2 regions of the Pseudomonas sp. GW821-FHT05H12 genome follow, and region 2 is predicted to be linked to the other one. Evidence: predicted binding sites of a transcription regulator. Region 2 holds the regulator's gene; the other holds the start of a gene.
What was found. The regulator sigma-54, encoded in region 2, starts transcription at its own class of promoters, with help from an activator protein. The targets are predictions, from matches to a motif close to ANTGGCATNNANNTTGCTNT.
Positions count from the first base shown of each region.

Region 1: the regulator sigma-54 is predicted to act here: its motif matches at 5,059-5,078, upstream of AC07SU_RS28120 (CmpA/NrtA family ABC transporter substrate-binding protein).

Region 1 is NZ_JBWKRS010000048.1:836-8,212, reverse strand. Features, by position in the region: gene AC07SU_RS28135 (bifunctional protein-serine/threonine kinase/phosphatase) at 24-1,694, opposite strand; gene AC07SU_RS28130 (nitrate/nitrite transporter) at 1,694-2,905, opposite strand; gene AC07SU_RS28125 (ANTAR domain-containing response regulator) at 3,116-3,691, opposite strand; gene AC07SU_RS28120 (CmpA/NrtA family ABC transporter substrate-binding protein) at 3,705-4,931, opposite strand; gene AC07SU_RS28115 (secretin N-terminal domain-containing protein) at 5,168-5,971, shown strand; gene AC07SU_RS28110 (winged helix-turn-helix domain-containing protein) at 6,186-6,554, shown strand; gene AC07SU_RS28105 (transglycosylase SLT domain-containing protein) at 6,547-7,008, shown strand; gene AC07SU_RS28100 (quinone-dependent dihydroorotate dehydrogenase) at 7,095-7,377, shown strand, end outside.
Region 2 is NZ_JBWKRS010000005.1:228,782-236,158, forward strand. Features, by position in the region: gene AC07SU_RS06775 (superoxide dismutase) at 1-276, shown strand, start outside; gene AC07SU_RS06780 (ZIP family metal transporter) at 309-1,202, shown strand; gene AC07SU_RS06785 (HPr family phosphocarrier protein) at 1,309-1,581, opposite strand; gene rapZ (RNase adapter RapZ) at 1,598-2,455, opposite strand; gene ptsN (PTS IIA-like nitrogen regulatory protein PtsN) at 2,458-2,922, opposite strand; gene hpf (ribosome hibernation-promoting factor, HPF/YfiA family) at 2,933-3,238, opposite strand; gene AC07SU_RS06805 (RNA polymerase factor sigma-54) at 3,314-4,807, opposite strand; gene lptB (LPS export ABC transporter ATP-binding protein) at 4,992-5,717, opposite strand; gene lptA (lipopolysaccharide transport periplasmic protein LptA) at 5,717-6,250, opposite strand; gene lptC (LPS export ABC transporter periplasmic protein LptC) at 6,237-6,809, opposite strand; gene AC07SU_RS06825 (KdsC family phosphatase) at 6,818-7,342, opposite strand; gene AC07SU_RS06830 (KpsF/GutQ family sugar-phosphate isomerase) at 7,343-7,377, opposite strand, start outside.

The sequences.
Region 1 (7,377 bases), on a different contig from region 2:
AAACTGCAGTGAGGATTTGCTCCCTAGTGGTGCAGTAACCAATACAGTAGCACCAGATTGATCAGCAGCGACGCCACAGCCAGGGTCTGCCAGACCTTCAGCGGTTCACGCTCCAGCAGTGGCCTGGGTTGCACGCTCAGTTCGCGGCGATCTGCCTGTTCCAGCACCAGCAGCCATTCTTCGGCGGTTTCATAACGCTGCGCGGGTTGCGCCGCCACCGCGCGTTCCAGGCTGAGTGGCAGCCAATCCGGCAGGTCCGGGCGGTAGCGGCTGGCGCTGACAGCTTGGGTGAAGCGCGGCCGTTGGAAAGCCTCGATTTCACCGTAGGGGTAATGCCCGGTGAGCAGGTAATACAAGGTGACGCCGACGCTGTACAAATCCTGCTGTGCTGTAGGACGGTCACCGGCAAAGGCCTCCGGCGCGATAAAACTCGGGGTGCCAGGCAGCAAGTGAGCGCGATCTTCAGAAAGGCCCGGGCAATAAGCCAGGCCGAAATCCAGCACGCGCAGTTCGCCGTCGTCCCCCAGCAGCAGGTTTTCCGGTTTGATGTCGCGGTGCAGGATCTGCCGTCGATGCAGCAGGCCCACGGCACGCAGCAATCGCTCGGCGATGGACTGCCATTGCGCCAAGGGCAGCGGGCCTTGCTGCTCGAACAGCGCAGCCAGGGTTTGCCCGGGATATTCGCGCATCACGTAGTACAAGTGCTGACGCCCGCTGGCGGCATGCACTTCCGGAAACGCGCGCCCGGCCACCCGTCGCAAAAACCACTCTTCCGAGAGCAAGGCCTGGCCGGCATCGTTGTCGTCATCACGGTTGAGCGGTAAGGTTTTCAGCAGCCAGGGTTGCTGCTGGGCATCGCGTACCCGGTACAACAACGACTGTCGACTCTGCGCCAGCACGCACTCCACCTGCCAGCCCTCAAAGCGTTGACCGGCTTTCAGCAGCGGCGGCAAGGGCCATTGCTGCAACTGCACCAAGGCATCGCCGAGGGTGGCGGCGCCCAGTGCGTCGATTCGCACCAGCAGGGCACTGGCGTTGTCCTGGCTGCCGGCCAAATGAGCGGCGTTGACCAGCGTGTTCACGGCCAGGTCGAGGTCGGTTTGTTCACGCAGGATCGTGCTGATGCTGCGGTCGCCCAGGGTGGCCCACACACCATCGCTGAGCAGCAGAAAGCATTCGCCCGAACGCAGTTCGCCGTCGAGAAAATCCAGTACCAGGTGCTGATCCAGGCCGAGTGCGCGCTTTAGCACATGCTGCATGCCCGGTTGCTCCCACACATGGTCTTCGCTGATGCGCTGCAGCTCGCCGTCCAGCCAGCGATACACCCGGCAATCGCCGACGTGCGCCAGGGTGAAGCGCTGGCCGCGAAACACCAGGGCGCTGAGGGTGGTCAGCAACGGCTGGCCACCGCCATTGGCCTGCAGCCAGCGGTTTTGTGCGAGCAGCAGGCGTTCCAGGGCCTGGGCCACGCCCCAGGTTTGCGGCGTGGCGTAATAGTCCAGGGCCAGGGCCTGCAAGGTCGAGCGTGCAGCCAACCCGCCATCGGCGCATTGGCTCACACCGTCGGCCAATGCACACAGGTAACCTTTGCTGGCGGCCAGTTCCGCGACCGGCGTGACCACGCGCAGGGCGTCCTGGTTTTCTGCCCGTGGGCCGATGGCGCTGGCGTGGGCGACGCTCAGTTGCAGGCTCATCAGACGCGGGCAGCGGTCACGGCGGCCGAACCCCAAGTGGTTCTCCAGCGGCGTTTCACCCCGTGCAGGCCGAACCAGGCCAGCACGCCAAGGCTGGCGAACAACCACAGCGCCATCTGGTAACTGCCGGTGCTTTGCTTGATCGCGCCCATGCCGGCCGCCAGGGCAAAACCGCCGATCCCACCGGCCATGCCGATCAGGCCGGTCATCACGCCGATCTCACGGCGAAAGCGCTGCGGTACCAGTTGGAACACCGCGCCATTGCCTGCGCCGAGGCCGAGCATGGTGCAGACGAACAGCGCCAATGCCGCGTAGGAACTGGGCAGGTTGAACCCCACCGCCGCGATGCAGATCGCCGCCACGCTGTACATGCCGAGCAGGGTGCGGATGCCACCGAACCGGTCAGCCAATGCGCCGCCCAACGGGCGCATCAGGCTGCCGCCAAACACGCAGGCCGCGGTGTAGTAGCCGGCCGTGACCGGGCTCAGGCCGTACTGGTCGTTGAAGTAGCCGGGTAGAGCGCTGGCCAGGCCGATGAAACCGCCAAACGTCACGCTGTAGAAGAACATGAACCACCAGCTGTCGCGGTCACCCAGGGCCTTGAAGTAGTCAGCCATGGATTTGGCCTTCGGGCGTTCCGGTGCATTGCGCGCCAGCCAGGCGAAGACGATCAGGGTGAGCACCAGCGGGATCAGCGCGAAGCCAAACACATTGCTCCAGCCAAACGCTGCGGCCAGCACTGGTGCGAGCAAGGCGGCAAATACGGTACCGGAGTTGCCGGCGCCGGCGATGCCCATGGCCTTGCCCTGGTGTTCGGCCGGGTACCACTGCGAGGCCAGGGGCAGGGCGACGGCAAATGACGCACCGGCCATGCCCAGGAACACGCCCAGCAACAAGGCTTGTTCATAGCTGTGGATGCCCAGCTTCCAGGCGCCGAACAGCGCGGTGATCACGATCACCTGGCCGATCAGCCCGGCGGTTTTGGGCGACAGCTTGTCAGCCAGCATGCCCATCAGGAAGCGCAAGACGGCGCCCGCCAGGATCGGCGTCGCCACCACCAGGCCGCGCTGCTGGGTGGTCAGGTGCAGGTCGGCGGCGATCTGCACCGCCAGCGGGCCCAGCAGGTACCAGACCATGAAACTCAGGTCGAAATACAGGAACGCGGCAAACAGGGTCGGGGTGTGCCCGGATTTCCAGAAGCTTGATTTCATCACGCACCTCAACGGTTGGGAGTCTTGTAAGAAGGCCGGGTGATGGAACAGCCGGCGAAGGCTGCCCCACCGGCCCCATGCACTGGGGCCAAAACGAAAAAACGCCGCCACCGGGTTTGCGGGGGCAAACCGGATGTGCGACGTCTTTGTCGTGGAGGGGCAACCGCCGTTGGTTACCTGTGATGAATGCTTAGCAAGAGCTGAGCCAAATCAGCCGAGCAGCTCACTCATGGCGATAATCTGCTCGGCCACCTGGATCAGTTTCTGCTGGCGGCTCATGGCCTGGCGGCGCATCAGGGTGTAGGCCTCTTCCTCATTGCAGCTCTTCATTTTCATCAGCATGCCCTTGGCCAGCTCGATGCGTTTGCGCTCGGCCAGTTGCTGGTCCCGCGCCTGGAGCTGGGCGCGCAGGGCCTGGTCGCTCTCGAAGCGCGCCATGGCCACGTCGAGAATCGGCTGCAGGCGCTGGGCCTGGATGCCTTCGACAATGTAGGCGCTGACGCCCGACTTGATCGCCTGGCGCATCACATTCGGGTCGTGCTCGTCGGTAAACATCACGATCGGCCGTGGCTGGTCGCGGCTGACCAGCACCACCTGCTCCATCACGTCGCGCCCGGGTGACTCGGTATCGATCAGGATCACGTCCGGTCGCACCGTTTCGACGCGCGCCGGCAGGTCGATGGTCAGGCCCGACTCATCAATGACCTCGAACCCGGCCTCAATCAGCGCGGCCCGGAGCCGGCCGACTTTGCGCGGTGTGTCGTTGATCAACAGGATTCGCAACATAGTCGTGCTCCTGTCAGCGCAAGGCTTGGCGGCTGGCGTGGTCGGCCATGGCGTGCAGGCGGAAGCTGCGCGCGTAGGCGGCGGGGTTGCTGCCGTCCCAGACCTTGCCGTCGATCAGTTGGCTGCTGCGCATGTCCTGGGGGTTGCTTGAAACGCCCACCGCGCTGGCGGCCTGACGGTACAGGTCCAGTTGCTGGACATGGCGGGCGACGCCCAGGTAGTCCGGGTCTTCGCGCAACAGACCCCAGCGGCGGAACTGGGTCATGAACCACATGCCGTCCGACAGGTAGGGCAGGTTGACCTCTCCACTCGCAAAAAAACGCAAGGCGTGAGGGTCTTGCCACTGGTTGCCCAGCCCATCGTCATAGTTGCCCAGCAGTCGGGGTTCGATGCAGTCGAGCGGGGCATCCAGGTAGTCGCGGGCGCTGAGCAGTTGTGCGGTAGAGCGACGGTTTTCCTGGCTTTCTTCAATAAAACGGCTGGCTTCAAGAATGGCCATCACCAGCACCCGCGCCGTATTGGGGTATTGTTCGACAAACGCCTGGGTACAGCCGAGTACCTTTTCCGGATGGTCGGGCCAGATCGCCTGGGTGGTCGCCAGGGTGAAGCCCTGTTGTTGCTTGACTGCGCTGGCACACCAGGGCTCACCGACACAAAAACCGTCGATGCGCCCGGCCTGCAGGTGCGCGACCATCTGCGGCGGCGGGACCACCACACTGTCCACGTCCTGCAACGGGTGGATGCCCTGGCTCGCCAGCCAGTAATACAGCCACATGGCGTGGGTGCCCGTGGGAAATGTCTGGGCGAAGGTCAGTTTTGTTCGGCTTTGGTGCACGTGGCGATCCAGTGCCTCGGGAGTGGTCACGCCCTGCTGTTGCAAACCGTGGGACAGGTTGATGCTCTGGCCGTTTTGATTGAGCCCCATCAGCACCGCCATCTCGGTGGGCGCTACACCGCCGATACCCAGGTGTACGGCGTAGATCAGCCCGTACAGGCTATGGGCGGCGTCCAGCTCACCGCTGACCAGTTTGTCGCGCAGGTTGGCCCAGGAGGACTGGCGCTTGAGGTTCAGTGTCAGCCCGTAGGGTTGGGCGAAACCCTGGGTGGCGGCGACCACCAGCGATGCGCAATCGGTCAGCGCCATGAAACCCAGGTCCAGGCTGCTCTTTTCCGGGGCGTCACTGCCGTTGACCCACGCCAGTGGATTATTCACCGGGCTGTTGCCGACCGAATCGTTCATCAACACCTACCTTTTCTCTCAAAAAAAAGCGTCGTTCCCTCGGATGGCGCTATGAGCCATTGAAGGGTAACGACGCCTTTGTCCGTAGGCCTGCTCCGACGGTGGCGCAGGCCCTGATGCCAAGTGTGTAGCAAGGCACATGCCACGCAATGTCATCAGCTTTTCATCAAGATTGAGCGCCGCTTGCCTTTCAGTATGGCCGCTTCTCTACGCCGGACCGCCGAGGTAAACCCACTTTGCACGCCGATTCCGCCGCAACGTTGACCTGTCACTGGCTATGCCGGTGTGTGTTGTGTGCTGTGTTGCTGCTCGGTTGCGCGGCGGCCTGGGGCGAGGTCTATCAGGCGCAGGATGCAAGCCTGGGCAGCGTACTCAACGCGTTGTCCGGGCCTCTTGGGGTTGCGGTTGTGGTCAGCCGGCAGGTGGATCGCAAGCGTGTCAGTGGATCGTTCGATTTTGCTGCGCCCGAGCAGGTGTTGGAGGCGCTGGCCAGGCAGGAGGGGCTGATCTGGCACCGTGACCGACAAGCGCTGTACCTCTACGAGGCCGCCGAAATCAGACGTTCGGCGGTCGTGCTCCGGCATATATCCGTCGGCAGGCTACGCAGCCTCATGCAAGGGACAGGGCTGGAAGAGTCCCGCTTCCCTCTGCGTGAGAGCGGGCAGCGCATGTTCTATGTGTCCGGGCCGCCGAGCTATGTCGACCGCGTGCTGCGGTTGGCGCAATTGATGGATCGCCAGCCTGCAAAGGTGCCCGAGCAGGCGTTTGGGGTGGTGGCAGTGCTCCATCACTTTGTGGCGGACCGTAAGTCCGGGGCCGGTGCAGATGAACCTACGGTGCCGGGGATGAACTCCATGATCGAGACCTTGCTGGTGCGTAACCGCAAGCACCTTTTGGCCGACAAGGGGTTCGCCGTCATTGCCTATCCCGACATCAACAGTTTGCTGGTCAGGGGCACACCGGCGCAGGTCAAGTTGATCAAGCAATGGGTGGCGGAGTTGGACGTACCCCAGCAGGCGAACGAGCCAGCGCCCCCCTGAATTCGTTCGATGTATTGGCGGGCAAATGAATGAGCAGTGGTGAGCCTTGGCGTGGGTGGAGAATTTTCTTACTGGGTACTTCCGAAAATCGACGGGTAAATCGGCTTTGTCCTGGCGTGGGTTGCGGAACAGGTTTTTATAGTCATGGCGTTGATTGGGCAGCCAGTAGTGGCAATGAGGGTTTCAATGTCGAAAGTCGAATACAGAGGTGTGCATGGCCGTCGCAAGTGATGGAGTGTCGACGTCCCTCGTGTTTGATCGCTGGACCTTGCACGGCGATGGGCGGTTGACGGGAGTGGGCGCGGATATTCAGTTGCCTCCCAAGGAGGGCCAGGTTCTGCGTCTATTATTGGGCTCCGGTGGCGCGCTGATGACCAAGGACCGTTTGCTGGAGCAGGCGTGGCCTCGGGGCGAAGTGGCCGAGGAGTCGCTGACGCGGTGCATTTACGCGTTGCGCAAGCACTTGAAGACCGACAAGGGGTTTATCAAGACGATCTACGGCCGGGGTTATCGCTTTACCTGCCCGGTGCAGGCTGAGACGCGGGGTGTGTGTTCCGCCTGTGGGCAAGCCAGCAATGGCTAGTACCTGGAGCAAAAAACTGTTGCTGGTGGCGTGCCTGGGCGGCAATCAAGCGCTGGCCAACTGCTGGAACGAAGCTGCCAGCCGCTATGACCTTGAGCCCGAGCTGCTACAGGCCATCGCTGCCGTGGAGTCGGGTTATCGCACGCAAGCGGTAAACCACGCCAACCGCAACGGCACGCGTGACATCGGCTTGATGCAGATCAACAGCATTCACTTGCCGCGCCTGCTCAAGCAGGGCATTACCGAGGAGCGCTTGTTGAGCGAGCCTTGCCTGTCGGTGGAGGTGGGCGCTTCGATTCTTGCCGAGTTCGTCCAGCGTTTCGGCTACAACTGGACGGCGGTGGGTTCCTACAATGTGGGCGCAGGCCCGGGGCCGCAGCGTGAGGCCTTGCGCATGCGCTATGCGCAGAAAATCTGGGCGCGTTATGAGGCACTGGTCGCGCAGCGTTATTGATGATTGGACGGCATGCCTCGCGTGTACACGGCCACCCCGGCTATAATCGCCGCCACCTTTTACCGCCACCCGAGTCTAGCCCGCCCATGTATACCCTGGCCCGCCAGCTGTTGTTCAAACTCTCCCCGGAAACCTCCCACGATCTGTCCCTGGACCTGATCGGCGCCGGTGGCCGACTGGGGCTCAATGGCCTGGTATGCAAGGCGCCGGCAAAAATGCCGGTGTCGGTGATGGGGCTGGACTTCCCCAACCCGGTCGGCCTGGCTGCCGGCCTGGACAAGAACGGCGCGGCCATCGACGGCTTCGCACAGTTGGGTTTCGGTTTTGTCGAAATCGGCACCGTGACCCCACGGCCACAACCGGGAAACC
Region 2 (7,377 bases):
AGCTTCAAGGAAGCCTTCACCAAGGCCGCCCTAACCCGTTTCGGCAGCGGCTGGGCGTGGCTGAGCGTCACCCCGCAAAAGACGTTGGTGGTGGAAAGCAGCGGTAACCAGGACAGCCCGTTGATGAGTGGCAACACGCCGATCCTGGGTCTCGACGTCTGGGAGCACGCCTATTACCTGCTCTACCAGAACCGCCGCCCCGAATATATCAACGCCTTCTACAGCGTCATCAACTGGCCGGAAGTCGCCGCACGCTACCAGGCCGCGTTGGCCTGATATTCATCCAATAACAAGATCTAAGGCCGACTATGGGCACTGAAACACTGGCGATCAGCAGCGGGCGAATGTTTCGTTATGCGTTTGGCTCGCTGCTGCTGTTGGCAGGTACTGCATTGCTGGTGGCTCACGGGCTGGCCTGGCTGGATCTCGAACCGCGCATTCTGCGGGCACTGCAGGGCGGGGCGATTTGCGCGCTCGGCACTGCATTGGGTGCGGTGCCGGTGTTGGTGATTCGCCGGATGCCCGTCGCGCTCAGCGATACCTTGTTGGGTTTTGGCGCGGGTGTGATGCTCGCTGCCACAGCGTTTTCGCTGATCGTGCCGGGTATTACCGCAGCTGAAAGCCTGGGGCTTTCGCCTTGGGGCGCCAGTGGCTTGATCAGTTTCGGCATCATGCTGGGCGCCTTCGGGTTGTACCTGGTCGACCGCAAGGTCTCCGGCGCAAGCCCGGAAATGCTGGTGGGCACACCGGATAACCCTGTGATTCCCCCGCGCATCTGGCTATTCGTGTTTGCAATCATTGCCCACAACATCCCGGAAGGCATGGCTGTTGGTGTCTCGGCGGGCGGTGGTATGCCGGATGCGGACAGCCTGGCCATGGGCATAGCCCTGCAGGATGTGCCCGAAGGTCTGGTGATTGCGTTGGTATTGGCTGGGGCAGGGATGTCGCGGGTCAAGGCGTTCTTGATCGGCGCGGCGTCAGGTTTGGTGGAGCCGGTATTTGCCGTGCTTTGCGCCTGGCTGGTCAGTCTGGCCGAGGTGCTGTTACCGCTTGGGTTGGCGTTGGCGGCGGGTGCGATGCTGTTGGTCGTGACTCACGAGGTCATCCCGGAGTCGCGGCGCAATGGTCACGAAAAACTCGCCAGCCTTGGCCTATGCATCGGCTTTTGCTTGATGATGGTGATGGACACGGCCCTGGGATAAACCGCTTTCCGTAGGAGCCCGGCTTGCCGGCGATGGCGTCCTCAAGTCCAACACCTGACTCAAAGGCCTCATCGCCGGCAACCCGGACTCCTACAAAGGGATGGGGCTATTCGCCTTCGTCGAAGAAGTTATTGATCAGCGCCACCAGCGCGGCCATGGCTTCGTCTTCCTGCTCGCCTTCTGTCTTCAAGTGAATCCTGGTGCCTTTGCCAGCCGCCAACATCATCATGGCCATGATGCTCTTGCCATCGACCATGGACTCCGGCGTGCGCCCGGCGCGGATCTGGCAAGGAAACTGCCCGGCCACGCCGACGAATTTGGCTGAGGCGCGGGCGTGCAGGCCCAGCTTGTTGATGATTTCAATTTCCAGAGCGGGCATCGCGCAGGTGTTCCTTTCAGCTAAGGTCGCGGTGGCGGACCTGGACGTTCTTGAGGGTTTGTTGCAGCACCTGGCCCAGGCGCTCAGTCAGGTAGACAGAGCGGTGGTGACCACCGGTGCAGCCAATGGCAATGGTGACATACGCGCGATTGCTCGCGGCAAAGCGGGGTAGCCATTTGAGCAGGTAGCTGGAGATATCCTGGAACATCTCTTCAACATCCGGCTGCGCGGCCAGGTATTCGGCTACCGGCAAGTCCAGCCCGGACTGTTCGCGCAGTTCCGGCTTCCAGTAGGGGTTGGGCAGGCAGCGCACGTCGAACACCAGGTCAGCGTCTACTGGCATGCCGCGCTTGAAGCCAAACGACTCCACGAGAAACGCAGTACCCGGTTCAGGCTGGTTGAGCAGGCGCAATTTGAGTGCGTCACGCAGCTGGTACAGGTTGAGGCTGGTGGTGTTTATCTTGAGGTCGGCAAGGTCAATGATCGGGCCCAGCAGCTTGGTTTCATCCTCGATGGCTTCTGCCAGGGAACGATGGGGGCTGCTGAGGGGGTGACGTCGGCGGGTCTCGGAAAAACGCTTGAGCAGGGTCTCTTCGTCGGCGTCCAGGTACAGCACATCACAATGAATATGCTTGGCCCGCACTTCTTCGAGCAATAGTGGGAAGCGCTCAAGGTGGCTGGGCAGGTTGCGAGCATCGATCGAAACGGCAACCAGCGGCTGGGCCAGTTCGGTGTGGATCAGCGCGCGTTCCGCCAATTCCGGCAGCAGGCCGGCCGGCAGGTTGTCGATGCAATAGAAGCCGTTGTCCTCAAGAACATTGAGGGCGGTACTTTTACCCGAGCCGGAGCGGCCGCTGACGATGATCAAACGCATGATTACTGCCCGTTCTGTTCATCCAGGACAACCTGATAGAGCGCCTCGTTGCTGCTGGCGCTGCGCAGTTTGTCGCGTACTTCCTTGCGGTCGAGCATGCTGGCGATCTGCCGAAGCAGTTCCAGGTGCGCATCGGTGGCGGCTTGCGGGACCAGCAGGACAAACAGCAGGTCGACCGGAGCGCCGTCGATGGCGTCGAAATCGATGGGGGCATCCAGGTGGAGCAGGGCGCTCACCGGGGATTCACAGCCTTGCAGGCGGCAGTGGGGAATGGCGATGCCGTTGCCAAAACCGGTAGAACCGAGTTTTTCACGGGCGATAAGCGCCTCATACACAGCTTGCGTATCCAGCTCGGGCACTTCGCGGCCGATCAGGTTGGCAATTTGTTCGAGGGCGCGCTTTTTACTGCCGCCCGGCACGTTCACGAGGGAACGGCCGGGGGTCAGGATGGTTTCAAGTCGGATCATGGGGGGAGAGTTAACGACCTGTACCTTGCATCAGGTGCAGATTCTTTTCCTTATGCTTTATGAGTTGGCGGTCCAGCTTGTCGTAGAGCGAGTCGATCGCCGCGTACATGTCTTCATGCTCCGCATTGGCGACGAGCTTTGCATTCGGTACGTGCAGGGTGGCCTCGATTTTCTGCTTGAGCTTATCGACCTCCATGATGACCTGCACGTTGGTGATCTTGTCAAAATGCCCTGCCAGCTTGTTCAGCTTGCTCTCGGTGTATTCACGCAGGGGTTTGGTGACTTCCAGCTGGTGTCCACTGATGTTGACTTGCATACAGCTTCTCCTTCGTTGCCAGTGCATAAAGCGGCAGGCCGGGGTGCCTGCCACTGGAACGCTGTGGCCCGCCCGTCACATCAAACGCTTACGCTCGCTGGAAGGCGCGATCCCAAGGGATTCGCGGTACTTGGCGACGGTTCGACGGGCGACCTGAATGCCTTGTGCCTCCAGTAAACCAGCGATCTTACTGTCACTCAATGGCTTTTTCTGATTTTCCGCGGCAACCAGTTTTTTGATGATCGCGCGAATCGCCGTGGACGAGCATTCACCGCCTTCGGAGGTGCTGACGTGGCTGGAGAAAAAGTATTTCAGCTCATAAATACCCCGTGGGGTATGCATGAATTTCTGCGTGGTCACCCGGGAAATCGTCGATTCATGCATGCCCACCGCTTCTGCAATATCGTGCAGCACGAGGGGCTTCATCGCCTCGTCACCGTATTCCAGGAAGCCGCGCTGGTGCTCGACGATCTGGGTGGCAACCTTCATCAGGGTTTCGTTGCGGCTTTGCAGGCTCTTGATGAACCAGCGTGCTTCCTGCAGCTGGTTGCGCATGAAGGTGTTGTCGGCGCTGGTGTCGGCGCGGCGTACAAAACCGGCGTACTGCGGGTTGACGCGCAGGCGTGGCACCGATTCCTGGTTGAGCTCCACCAGCCAGCGCTCGTTGTCCTTGCGCACAATCACATCAGGGACGACGTATTCGGCTTCGCTGGACTCGATTTGCGAACCTGGGCGCGGGTTGAGGCTCTGCACCAGCTCGATGACCTGGCGCAGGTCGTCTTCCTTGAGCTTCATACGACGCATCAGCTGGCTATAGTCGCGGCTGCCCAGCAGGTCGATGTAGTCATTGACCAGGCGTTGGGCTTCGGCGAGCCAGGGCGTCTTGGCTGGAAGCTGGCGCAGTTGCAGCAGCAGGCACTCGCTGAGGGTGCGGGCGCCGATGCCTGCTGGCTCGAATTGCTGGATGCGGTGCAGGACGGCTTCGATTTCGTCCAGTTCAATGTCCAGTTCCGGATCGAAGGCTTCAAGAATCTCTTCAAGCGTCTCGTCTAGATAACCCTGGTTATTGATGCAGTCGATCAGGGTCACGGCGATCAGGCGATCGGTGTCGGACATCGGCGCCAGGTTCAGTTGCCACAGCAGATGGCTCTGCAGGCTCTCGCCGGCGGACGTTCGGGTGGTGAAATCCCACTCGTCATCATCATTGCTCGGCAGGCTACTGGCGCTGGTCTGGTAGACGTCTTCCCAGGCCGTGTCCACGGGAAGTTCGTTGGGAATGCGTTCGTTCCATTCGCCGTCCTCCAGGTTGTCCACCGTCGGGGCGGTTTCCTGATAGGAGGGTTCCTGCACGTCGGAATTGGGTTTTTGCTCGATGTTGTCGGCCAGCGGGTCTGCATTATCGAAGTCGTCGCCTTCTTCCTGGCGTTCGAGCATCGGATTGGACTCCAGGGCCTCCTGGATTTCCTGTTGCAGGTCCAGTGTGGACAATTGGAGCAGGCGGATGGCCTGTTGCAGCTGCGGTGTCATCGTCAGCTGCTGGCCCATTCTCAGGACTAGCGATGGTTTCATGGCAGGGGCTTAACACCTTATTCGCCGGCGCAATGCGCCATCCACGACAGGGCGCGTGAGCGCCAAACATAAGCAAATTATATGCCTGATATCGGGGGCTTTGCCTAGAGCGCGGTAACAATAAAAAGCCGGAGGTTTCTATTGACTCCCGCGCGTCTCGGCAAACGGCCTGACACCACGGTGTTTACAGGCGGAACTCGTGACCCAGGTACACTTCCTTGACCAGTTCGTTGGCCAGGATGGTGGCGGAATCGCCTTCGGCGATCAGCTGGCCATCGTTGACGATATAAGCGGTTTCACAGATATCGAGGGTTTCACGAACGTTGTGGTCAGTGATCAGTACACCGATGCCCTTGGCCTTGAGGTGGTGGATGATCTGCTTGATGTCGCCCACCGAAATCGGGTCGACGCCAGCAAAGGGTTCGTCCAGCAGGATGAACTTCGGTGCGGTGGCCAATGCGCGGGCAATTTCCACGCGACGACGCTCACCACCGGACAAGCTCATGCCCAGGTTGTCACGGATATGGTTGATGTGGAATTCCTGCAGCAGGCTTTCCAGTTCCTTGCGGCGGCCATCGCGGTCGAGCTCCTTGCGGGTCTCAAGGATCGCCATGATGTTGTCCGAAACCGACAATTTGCGGAAGATCGACGCTTCCTGGGGTAGATAGCCGATACCGGCACGAGCACGACCGTGCATCGGCTGGTGGCTGACGTCCAGGTCGTCGATCAGAACGCGACCCTGATCCGCCTGGACCAGGCCGACAATCATGTAAAAACAGGTGGTCTTGCCGGCACCGTTGGGGCCGAGCAGGCCGACGATCTGGCCGCTGTCGATCGACAGGCTGACGTCGCGCACGACCTGACGGCTTTTGTAGGCCTTGGCCAGATGCTGGGCTTTCAGGGTTGCCATTACTCGGCCTTCTTCTTCGGCTGGATAACCATGTCGATACGCGGACGAGGTGCGGTGACCTTGTTGCCATTGGCGCGACCGGCGTTGGCGACCTGTTTCACAGTGTCATAGGTGATTTTTTCACCTTCCGTGGTGTTGCCGTCGGTGCTGACAACCTTGGCCTGGTCAATCAGGACAATGCGGTTCTGCTGGGCGTGATACTGGATGGTCTTGCCGTAGCCCTTCATCGGAGCGGTATCGGCAGGCGCCTGCTTCTGCTCGAAATAGGCCAGGTTGCCCACCGACGTCACGACGTCGATGTCGCCCGCCTTGGTGCGGGTCAGTGTCACGGTATTCCCGGTGATTTTCATCGACCCCTGGGTAATGATCACGCCACCGGTGTAGGTCGCGACACCTTGCTTGTCATCCAGCTGCGCATCGTCAGCCTGGATGTGGATCGGTTGCTGGCTATCGTTCGGCAGAGCCCAGGCGCTCACGCTTCCCAGTGCTGCGCCCAGACCGAGCAAAATAGGGAGAGTTTTAACGAGCCTCATACTGTCCTCTTACGTTCGATAGCAGGTGTATCCTGCTTTCTTTCAAATACGCTTTCATTCCCTTGCCAGTCGATACACCGCCAGCGCCGTCGATTCTAACGTCTTGCTCGGTCTGCGCATATTGCTTCTGCGGGAATACGGTCATGCGACTGCTGGTAATCACGGTGTCGCGGTTCTTGTCGTCGGTGCGCGCAACGCGCACCGAGTCGATCAGTTCCACCTGGGTGCCGTCCGGGTTGACCTCGCCACGCTTGCTGGTGACGTGCCACGGAAACTCGGTGCCGCGGTAGATGTTCATGTCCGGATTGGTGAGCAGGGTCACTTCAGTGGCCTTCAAGTGCTCGACCTTGTCCGATGTCATCTCGTACTGCACCTTGCCATCTGGCAGGAACTGCACGCTTTTGGCATTGATGGCGTAATAGTCGATAGCGCCGTCGTCAACCTGCGCGACAGGCTTGTCGAGGAAGCGCTCCGGGCTGATATTCCAGTAGCCCACCGCCAGGAATAGCGCGGCGATGACCCCGAATAGCAGGAAGTTGCGAATCTTTTTGCTCAGCATAAAACGCTCTATAAGTAGGCGGCGTGGGCGGATTCAAAGTTGCCCTGGGCACGCAGTATCAATTCGCAGAACTCACGTGCGGCACCTTCGCCGCCACGGGCCGTGGTGATGCCATGGGCGTGTTCGCGAACAAATGCCGCCGCGTTGGCGACAGCCATGCCCAAGCCTACCCGGCGAATCACCGGCAGGTCAGGCAGGTCGTCACCGAGGTAGGCGACCTGCTCATAGCTTAGGTTGAGTTGGCCAAGAAGCTCGTCCAGAACCACCAGTTTATCCTCACGGCCTTGATACAGGTGAGGAATCCCCAGGTTTTGTGCGCGCCGTTCCACTACCGGGGTCTTGCGGCCGCTGATAATGGCTGTTTGTACGCCCGAAGCCATCAGCATCTTGATGCCCTGGCCGTCCAGCGTGTTGAACGTCTTGAATTCGCTGCCGTCTTCGAGGAAGTAAAGGCGGCCATCGGTCAGCACGCCGTCAACGTCGAAGATCGCCAGCTTGATGTTTTTACCGCGTTGCAACAGGTCGCCAGTCATTTACATCACTCCCGCACGCAACAAGTCGTGCATGT